One region of the Actinopolymorpha sp. B17G11 genome, then DNA from elsewhere that is predicted to be linked to it. Evidence: riboswitches for the same ligand, from Rfam matches in the RefSeq annotation. Region 1 holds a riboswitch; the other holds the start of a gene.
The links. Region 1 has a riboswitch for cobalamin ahead of metE (5-methyltetrahydropteroyltriglutamate--homocysteine S-methyltransferase). Riboswitches for the same ligand answer to the same signal wherever they lie in the genome.
Positions count from the first base shown of each region.

Region 2: another riboswitch for cobalamin. It lies ahead of ABN028_RS13730 (SCO2322 family protein); the one in region 1 lies ahead of metE (5-methyltetrahydropteroyltriglutamate--homocysteine S-methyltransferase).

Region 1 is NZ_JBEFTW010000033.1:56,479-61,574, forward strand. It holds gene metE (5-methyltetrahydropteroyltriglutamate--homocysteine S-methyltransferase) at 1-2,094, opposite strand, end outside; cobalamin riboswitch at 2,140-2,369, opposite strand; gene ABN028_RS27230 (Nramp family divalent metal transporter) at 2,437-3,951, opposite strand; gene ABN028_RS27235 (acyl-CoA carboxylase subunit epsilon) at 4,129-4,377, opposite strand; gene ABN028_RS27240 (acyl-CoA carboxylase subunit beta) at 4,412-5,096, opposite strand, start outside.
Region 2 is NZ_JBEFTW010000011.1:10,949-16,044, reverse strand. It holds gene ABN028_RS13745 (PspA/IM30 family protein) at 1-734, opposite strand, end outside; gene ABN028_RS13740 (DUF3043 domain-containing protein) at 1,103-1,690, shown strand; gene ABN028_RS13735 (hypothetical protein) at 1,730-1,939, opposite strand; cobalamin riboswitch at 2,005-2,193, shown strand; gene ABN028_RS13730 (SCO2322 family protein) at 2,345-3,130, shown strand; gene ABN028_RS13725 (energy-coupling factor transporter transmembrane component T family protein) at 3,142-4,353, shown strand; gene ABN028_RS13720 (ABC transporter ATP-binding protein) at 4,350-5,096, shown strand, end outside.

The DNA.
Region 1 (5,096 bases):
GTGGATGTCGTACACCCCGGGCCCGATACCTCGCTGGTAGCCCGCCCGTGCGAGGTCGGCGACGAGTTCCATCCGGGACCGGGCCGCCTCCACGCTGGTGACGTCGGCGTCGAGCGCGTCGATGGTGTCGACGATCTCCCCGAACTCCGAATAGCACATGTGCGAGTGGATCTGGGTGCCGTCGGAGACCCCTGACGTCGCCAGTCGGAACGCCGCGACCGCCCACGCGACGTAGTCCGGTTGCTGCGCCGCTCGCAACGGCAACAGCTCCCGCAGGGCCGGCTCGTCCACCTGGATGTAGCGGATGCCCGCCGCCTCCAGGTCGCGGATCTCGTCCCGCAGCGCCAGCGCCACCTGCTTCGCGGTGTCGGCGAGCGGCTGGTCGTCGCGGACGAAGGACCACGCGAGCATGGTCACCGGGCCTGTCAACATTCCCTTGACAGGCTTCGTCGTCCGCGACTGTGCGTACGTCGTCCATTCCACCGTCATCGGCTCGGGCCGGGACACGTCCCCTGCGAGGATCGGTGGCCGGACATAACGACTGCCGTACGACTGGACCCAGCCATGATCGGTGCTCGCGTAGCCCGCGAGGCGTTCGGCGAAGTACTGCACCATGTCGTTGCGTTCGGGCTCGCCGTGGACCAGCACGTCCAGCCCGACGTCCTCCTGCAGGGCGATCACCCGGTCGATCTCCGCCCGCATCGCGGCGTCGTAGTCGGCCGCGGAGATCCGACCCGCCCGCAGATCGGCCCGTGCGGCGCGGATCTCCTTCGTCTGCGGGAACGACCCGATCGTCGTCGTGGGCAGCAACGGCAGGTTCCCCACCGCCTTCTGGGTGGCCGCCCGGGCGGCGAAGTCGCCTCGTGGCGTGCCCTCGCCCAGCGCGGTGATCCGGGCTCGCACCCGCGCGTCAACCGCACCTTGCCGGGCCGTCGCTCGGGCGCGCGTGGCCGCGGAAAGCTCCGACTCGATCGCGGACCGACCCTCCCGCAGCGCGCGGCCCAGCAGGACCACCTCGGCCACCTTCTGCCGGGCAAACGCCAGCCGTTCGCGAAGGTCCGCCGGCAGGCCCCGCTCCAGGTCGAGGTCGAGCGGGACATGCAGCAGCGAGCACGAGGTGCTCACGACCAGCTCGCCGACCGAACCCAGGAGCGAGGCGGCAGTGGCGAGAGCGCCGGAGAGGTCGGTACGCCAGACGTTGCGGCCGTCGACCAGGCCGGCGAAGAGCGTCTTCCGCGCGAGTCCCGCGCCGGCGATGCGTGCGACGTCGGCCCGGCTGGTCACGAGGTCAAGCGCAACGCCCTCCACCGGCGTACGACCGAGAGTCTGCAGCGCGTCGCCGATCGCCCCGAAGTACGTGGCCACGGCCAGCTTGGGTCGCCGCTTCGGAGGCAGGCCGCCGAGCCGGTCGTAGGCCGTACGGACGGCCTGGATCTCCTCGGGTGTCCGGTCGGCGGCGAGCACCGGCTCGTCGAGCTGCACCCAGGTCGCCCCGGCGGCCGCCAGCTCCGCCAGCAGGTCGGCGTACACGTCGAGCAGGCCCGGCAGCAGGTCGAGCGGCCGGAACCCCTTGGGCGCTTCAGTGTCAGGCTTCGCCAGCAGCAGGAAACTGACCGGGCCGAGGAGCACGGGGCGGGTGTCGATCCCGAGCGCCGCCGCCTCGCGGTACTCGGCGACCGGCTTCCGCGCGGCGTCGCGGTCGAGCCGGAACGCCGTCTCCGGGCCGAGCTCCGGCACGAGGTAGTGGTAGTTGGTGTCGAACCACTTGGTCATCTCCAGTGGCGGCACCCCGGCGGTGCCACGGGCCATCGCGAAGTAACGCTCGAGCCCCTCCAGGCCGGCGAACCGCTCCGGGATCGCGCCGACAAGTACCGCCTGGTCGAGCACGTGGTCGTAGAGCGAGAAGGTGTTGGACGGGATGTCGTCGACGCCGGCGTCGCGCAGCGACTCCCACGTCTGCCGGCGGAGTTGGACGGCGGTCTGGTGAAGAGTCTCGGCATCGGATCGGCTCGCCCAGAATGCCTCCGCCGCGCGCTTGAGCTCGCGCCGTGGGCCGATCCGGGGATATCCGAGCACGGTCGTACGTACTGCCATGGAGTCCTTCCCTCGGGAACTCAGATAGCGGACCGCGACGCCGGGGCGGCGCGCGGGCGGTCGGCAGGTCTTCGGACTCGTGGGCGCTCTGCGCTCTGCCTACTGGCCGTCGCTTCCCAGGCGACCGATGATGTCGGCCCAGTGCGTTCGTACGGCGGTCGTTCCCACTCACCGCTGCGGGGCAGTCCCGGAATCCCACCGGGTTCCCTCTTACCTCGCCCGGCCGGTCACGAAGGGTCGTGCCGGTCGAGCGAACCAACCACACCTACGACCATAGCGCCCAGGGCCCACGGACCGTTGCAGCCCGGCTGAAGCACAGGGCGGGCCTCGGCAGCGGCCTTGTCAGAAGGTGATGAGCGGGTCGCCTACCAGGTCGGCGACGAAGTTGACGAAGAAGAAACCGAAGAACAGGACGTTCAACAGCAGGATCACGGTGTGCCAGGGGCGCGGACGTGCGGGCTTCGGCAGTTGCCGGTTGAGATAGATGAGCATGAACGGATAGATCAGGGCGCCGAAGTTCGCCATGTTCGCCGACCACTGGACGAGGCCGACCGGCACCGCCAGGTGGATGACGATGCTGATGATCACGAGCAGCAGGATCATGAACGGGTAGTAGAACTTCCGTGGATCGCCCTCGATCCACGCGCGCAGCCTCGAACTCGTCGCGTGCGAGGCGTCCGTGGTGGTTCGTACCATCGCCTCGAAGATGCCCAGTTGGGTGCTGAAGAGGACGAAGACGCCCATGAGCAAGGCGACGTAGAAGACGAACGTCCCGTACTCGCCGCGAAGGACGTCGGCGACGAACGTCGGAACGGTCTCGGGGGTCGGCCCTTCGCCCCGGATCTCCACCGCGCGCGCCATCAACAGAGTGGGGAGAAGCATGCCGAGCATCGCACCGACGAAGAAGACGCCCCACATGTCGGTGAGCAGCAGGCGGTACCACCGCCGCCACAGGGCACGGTTCTTCGCGTCGTCGGGGAACGTGATGCCGCTTGCGAGGACGGCGTTCCGGTCGCCACGCAGACCGCTCAGGAAACCGACCCGGTGGCCCATGCCGTAGCCCTTGTCACGGTAGTGGCTCATGATGTACCAGTTCAGCCCGGACGCGAGGGCAGTGAAGCCCGCGAGGCCGCCGAGCTCGGTGGCGGTGATGCCGGCAGGCGGGGCGGCCGGGGTGACGAAGCCACGAATCCCTTCCCACCAAAGGCTCGCGGGCACGAGCAGCAGGTCGAGGATCAGCAGGAGGACGAGGATCGTGCCGACCATGATCCAGTTGGCGAGCTCGAGCGCCCGGCTGATCCGCCGGGCCGTGGCGGTGATGAGGAAGACGACCACGAGCAGCAGGATCGCGTAGATCCGTGGCTCTTCCGCGCCGCTCGCCGCGATCTCTCCGTGCACGAGGGCGTAGACGCCCTGGCCCGCGGACGCCGCCCAACCACCGGCGATGAACGCGAAGATGATGACGAAGACCGACAGCGGCACCCACAGGATCCAGCCGGGCGGCACCCGCCCCCAACCGACGACGGGAACTTCGCCGGTCGCCACGACATAGCGGGAACACTCGACGTTGTAGAACGTCTGCAGCAGCGCGGAGATCGTGATGACCCAGCCGACGCCGATGAAGCCGTACGTACCGACCGCCTGCGGGCCGAGCAACCACTCACCACTGCCGATGGAGATGCCGAGCGCGATGAGGCTCGGGCCGATCGCGAACTTGACGAGCTCCCGAAAACCGAGCCTGCGTACGCCGAAAACCTCTTCAGGCGTAGGGAGATCGGCGACTGCGAGATCTGGGCGACTCACCCCCAGCGGGTGGGTGGCCTGTGCGGTACCGGTGGTCTCGACGCTTTCGGCCATGGCAAGCCTCCGCGGTTCCACGGCGACGGGCGACGGTACCCGTCGCATCCCACCAGATAGTGGTCCTCCTGCACGTGTCGTGACAAGAGGGACGACGGCCGGAATTGCTCAGCTCGTGTTCGAAAACGTTGCGGTCGCCGCGGATAGGCCCTGGGTGCTTCGCGATGCGGGATCGCCTCAGCGGGGAAGGGCGCTCGCCCGCCAGGCGCCCGGACCGGGCCGCAGTGGCTGGCGGGTCCTTCGCCAGTACGCCGCCCAGCGGGGGGCGGCGTGCCAGGTGGCTGTGTCGTGCGGCTGCCGATCCGCCGCGCCGGCCTCGAGCTTCGCCGAGATCACGGCGACGAGTGCGGCGAACTCCGCCGGCGTCGGGTCTCCCTTGACGACCTGGAACAGCGGCTCGTCGTCGCTTTCGACGGGCGTCGCCATCGCTCGCTCCTCGCCGTTCATGGTGGATCTGACCCTACAGCGGGATGTTGCCGTGCTTGCGTGGCGGCCGGGTCTCGCGCTTGTTCCGCAACAGGCGCAGCGCCCGGACCACCTCGACCCTGGTCTCGTGCGGGAAGATGACGGCGTCGACGTAGCCGCGTTCGGCAGCGATATAGGGGTTCGCCAACGCGTCTTCGTACTCCTGGATCCGCTTCTTCCGCACCGCATCGGCGCTGGCCGCATCCTCGGTCCCCGCGATTTCCCTGCGGTACAACACTTCCACGGCACCCTGCGCCCCCATCACCGCGATCTGGGCGGTCGGCCAGGCGAGGTTGACGTCGGCGCCGAGATGCTTGGATCCCATGACGTCGTACGCACCGCCGTAGGCCTTGCGGGTGATGACGGTCACCAGCGGGACTGTCGCTTCGGCATAGGCGTAGATGAGTTTCGCGCCGCGGCGGATGATGCCGTTCCACTCCTGGTCGGTACCCGGCAGGAACCCCGGTACGTCGACGAACGTGAGGATGGGGATGTTGAACGCATCGCAGGTACGGACGAACCGCGCGGCTTTCTCCGAGGCGTCGATGTCGAGGCAGCCGGCGAACTGCAACGGCTGGTTGCCCACCACACCGATGGTGCGCCCGTCGACGCGGCCGAAGCCGCAGACGATGTTGGGTGCGAAGAGCGGGTGCACCTCGAGGAACTCCGCCTCGTCGAGG
Region 2 (5,096 bases), on a different contig from region 1:
TGGCCCTCGATCTGCTTGGGGGCCTCGGCGCTGCCGCCACCGATCTGTGCCTTCATCGCCGCGAGCTCGCTCTCGACGTCGTTGCCGGACGCCATGCGTTCGAGCTCGAGCGAAATGTCGTCCTTGCCCGTGCCGGTCACGTCGTCGAGCGCACCCGAGGCGAGCAACTCGTCGATGGCGCCGGAACGTGCCTGGAGCTCGGCCGTCTTGTCCTCGGCACGCTGCACGGCCATGCCGACGTCGCCCATCTCCTCGGAGATGCCGGTGAACGCCTCGCCGACCCTGGTCTGCGCCTCGGCGGCGGTGTAGGTCGCCTTGATGGTCTCCTTCTTGGTGCGGAAGGCCTCCACCTTGGCCTGCAGGCGCTGGGCGGCGAGCGTGAGCTTCTCCTCCTCGCCCTGCAGGGTCGCGTGCTGGGTGCTGAGATCCGTGAGCTGCTGCTCGATACCGGACCGCCGGGTCAGCGCCTCGCGGGCGAGGTCCTCCCGGCCCATGCCGAGCGCCTTCTGCGCCTGGTCCTTGAGCTTGCCGGACTGCTGCTGCAACTGGTTCATCTGCAGTTCGAGACGCTTCCGGCTGGTGGCGACGTCGGCGACTCCGCGCCGGACCTTCTGGAGCATCTCCAGCTGTTTCTGGTACGAGTAGTCAAGGGTCTCGCGCGGATCTTCAGCGCGGTCCAACGCCTTGTTGGCCTTCGCGCGGAAGATCATCGCGAAGCGGTTGAGGATACCCATCGAGGTCGGCCGCCCCCTTCGTCTCCAGGCCGGTCGTCATAAGTCGGGCGCCACGGCGGCACCGGACAGCAGTTTGCCTGCGATCACCCTATGCCCGCGAAGCGAACAAGAGCGACCCCGCCCGCCCCGCAGTTACCACGCGTGCCCAGGTCGGGCGGCGAGAACGCACCTTCGTAGCTGCATGCCCCGTCTTCACCTACGCCACGCTGGCGATGGGCGAAGCCCTGGAAGCCGAATTCGTCCGGTGTCGCCCGTAACGGCCCGGAATCCACCGGCGCGGTGCGCCCGGTGTCCACGACAGGATGCGCGGGTGGCGCTCAGCGGCCTCCGCGGCCGGTGAGCGTGGTCGAGCCGATACCCTGTCGATCGTGTTCCGACGCCGTACGACCGAAGAGGCGCCGCCGCCGTCCGAGGCTGCCGCCGAGACCGCTCCTGCTCGACCGGGCAGCAAGGGTCGGCCCACCCCCAAGCGCCGCGATGCCGAACAGGCACGCAAGGCACGCGTGTCGGCACCGCGTGACCGCAAGGAAGCCATCCGCCAGCAGCGGGAGAAGGCCCGCGCCGAGCGGGCGAAGGTCCAGCAGGCGATGGTGACCGGCGACGACCGCTACCTCCCGGCACGCGACAAGGGCCCGGTGAAGAGGTTCTGCCGCGACTTCGTCGACTCCAGGCGTACTCCCGCGGAGTATCTCCTGCCCTACTTCCTGGTGATCTTCATCGTCATGACGATCCCCATGCCGCAGGTACAGATCGTCGCCACCTACCTGTGGCTGGTCGCGATCATCGTCGTACCGATCGACCTGATCTTCATGGGACGCCGGCTGAAGCGGCAGTTGCGCGAACGCTTCCCGGACGAGAGTCACCGGGGTGCCGTCGCCTACGGCGTCATGCGGGCCACCCAGATCCGCCGGCTCCGCATGCCCAAGCCGCTCGTGAAGCCCGGCGAGACGATCTGAACGACGCCGCGACCGACGCGTCCGGCGAGGTGGTGCGAGCTAGTCGGCGGGATGCAGGCTCATCGGCCCGTAGACCTCGCGCCCCGACTCGAGCAGCACCACCTGGTCGACGCCCACGGCGACGAGATCACGCCAGCACTCACCGACCCAGCTCTCCGCGTCGCTCTGCGAAGGGAATTCGCTGCGCGCCAACTCGCCAGCGTCCACAGGGTTGCCCTCGGCGTCCTCGAGCCGCCACGTCCACGTCATGGCAGGTGAGCCTAGTGGAGGCCCCCACCCTCCTTTGACTTCCGGGTGCGGGCGTGAGACCGTCCGTCCAGCACTACCGCCATGGGGTTGTGGTCGAAAAGGCCACCACCAGCAGGGGAAGCCGGTCCGAGTCCGGCGCTGACCCGCAACCGTAGGCCGCGTGCCAGGTCGCTCGATCCACTGGCTCGATCCAGGGGTTCGACACCAGGCGCCCGCGGCAAGCCGGAGCACCTGACCATGGCGGCCGGCTCCACACCACCCGTCGAGGTCTGCGGGCGGAGCCCGGGTCAGACACCCGAGCCCGCCCTCGGCTCCAGGCGTACGCCGCCTGCGTTGCCGGGGGCATCTCTCGTGTGTGGTCCGGTTCCCGCATCGACCGTGACCGAACACCGTGAGAGGACATCGATGCGGTCCGAGATCCGCCGCCGTCGTCGCGCCGGCCTGCTGTACGCCACGCTGGCCGTTCCGTTCTTCGTCGTACTCTGTGCCGCTGTACTCGCGGCCGTACTCGCCGCTGGCACCGGCACCGCCCACGCGGATGCGTACCGCTTCTGGGGCTTCTACCAGTGGCAGGACGACGCCTGGGCACTGGCAAAGTCCGGCCCTTCCGGCGTCACCCCGAAGGACGGTGCCGTAGAGGGATGGCGGCTCGCCGTCTCGGGCGAGAAGACACCGCCGCGCCTGCCGCGGGCCGCCGGAGACTTCGATCAGATCTGCGGGTCGACACCAGCCGAGACAGGCAAGAAGCGCGTTGCCGTCGTCGTCGACTACGGCCTCGCCGGCGAGGCCGAGGGCGAGCCGGAGCCACCGGACGCCCGCGGTGCATGCGCGGTGGTCGACGCGAAAGCCAGTTCCGCGCAGGTGCTCGCCGCCATCGGTGAGGTACGCGAGCAGAAAGGGCTGGTCTGCGCCATCGACGACTTCCCAGCAACCGGGTGCGGCGACGCCGTCGACTCGGTGCCGGAGTTCCCCACGCCCGAGCCGAGCGTCTCTCTCGCGCTGCCCGCGGCAGCCGCTCCCGCCGGGGACTCCAGCCCAGCTGAGTCTTCAGAAACCGCCGCGAGCGCGGACGCCGAGTCGGATGGGTTCCCAGTCCTGCCGGTGGCAGCCGTCGCGGTCGTGGTCGTGCTGATTGTCGGTGGGTTCATGATCCGGCGTCAGCGCAACGCCGACGCCGGCTCGGCGGGCTGACGGGCCGACCCGTGCGTGCAGCCCATCGCCCCTCCTTCGCCCGGAACCTGCACCCGGGCGCGTGGTGGCTGTGGGCGCTCGGGCTCGCCACCGCCGCCAGCCGGACGACGAACCCGCTGCTGCTCGCCTTGCTGCTGGCGGTTGCGGGTTACGTCGTGGCGGCCAGGCGATCGACCGCGCCGTGGGCCAACTCCTATGCGGCGTTTCTCAAGCTCGGGTTGGCGGTCATCGTGATCCGCGTCGTGTTCCAGGCGGTGTTCGGCGCCGCCGTCGCCGGCCGGACGGTCCTCTTCACCCTGCCCGAGCTGCCCCTGCCGGAGTGGGTCGACGGCATCCGGATCGGCGGCCAGGTCACCGCGGAGGCGCTGGCATCGGCGGTGTACGACGGATTGCGGCTCGCCGCGATACTCGGCTGCGTCGGGGCGGCGAACGCGCTCGCCAACCCCAAGCGCCTGCTCACGCACGTGCCTGGAGCGCTCTATGAGCTGGGTGTCGCGGTCGTGGTCGCCATGACGTTCGCACCTCAGCTCGTCGCCGACGCGGCGCGGGCGCGGGCGGCCCGCCGGCTGCGCGGCCAGCCGGACCGTGGCCTGCGCTCGGTCCGTGCCACCGCCGTACCCGTCCTGGAGGGAGCTTTGGAACGCTCCCTCGCGCTGGCGGCGGCGATGGACTCACGGGGATACGGCCGGCTCGGCAACGTGACCCGGCGGGCCCGCCTGCTCACCTCCGGCCTCGTCCTCGGGGGCCTGATGGGTATCTGCGTCGGCGTCTACGGGCTCCTCGACGCCGGTGCCACCCGAACCCTCGCCCTGCCCGCTCTCGGCGCGGGGCTCGTCACCGCGTGCGCCGGGTTGATGCTCGGTGGCCGGCGCACGGTCCGGACGAGGTACCGGCCAGATCCGTGGGCCCTGCCGGAATGGCTGGTCACCGCCAGCGGCGTTGCCGTCGCCGCTGGCTTCTTGTGGGCATCCGTCGCGGGGGGCGGCGACCTCGTCGCCAGTACCGTGCCGCTCACGGTGCCCGAGCTGCCGATGATCCCCACCGTGGCCGCGCTCCTCGGCCTCCTGCCCGCGTGGTTGGCTCCACCTCCCCTACCGGTGAGCGACGAGGCGCCCGCCGGCCAGCAGGCGGACGACGAACACACAGACGACCAGCGGGCGGGCGACAAACAGGCAGACGACCAGCGGGCGGGCGACCGACGGGGGAAGGTGCAAGCGTCATGATCCGGTTCGAGTCGGTGTCGATGCGCTACCCGGGGAGCGCGAGCCCGGTCCTGCGCGACGTGACGTTCGAGATCGCCGAAGGCGAACTGTGCCTTGTCGTCGGCCAGACCGGCAGTGGCAAGACCACCCTGCTGCGCGCCATCAACGGACTGGTCCCCCACTTCACCGGCGGCACGCTGGGCGGCCGCGTGGTCGTCGACGGGCGCGAGACCCGTACGCACCATCCGCGAGACCTCGCCGACGTCGTGGGCGTGGTTGGTCAGGACCCGTTGGCCGGGTTCGTCACCGACACCGTCGAGGACGAACTGGCCTACGGCATGGAGTCGCTGGCCCTGGCACCCGACGTCATGCGTACCCGGGTGGAGGAGACGCTGGACCTGCTCGGACTCACCGGCGTACGGTCCCGGCCCATCGCCACGCTCTCCGGTGGTCAACAGCAGCGGGTCGCGATCGGCTCCGTCCTCACCAGCCATCCGCGGGTACTCGTGCTGGACGAGCCCACCTCCGCTCTCGACCCGGCGGCCGCCGAGGACGTACTCGCCGCATTGCACCGGCTCGTCCACGACCTCGGCGTCACGGTGGTCCTCGCCGAACATCGGCTGGAACGAGTCGTGCAGTACGCCGACCGGATCGTCCTCGTGCCCGGTGACGGCCAGGCGCTCGCGGTGGGACCGCCGGCAGCCGTCATGGCCGACTCGACGGTGGCGCCACCGGTCGTGGAACTCGGCCGGCTCGCCGGCTGG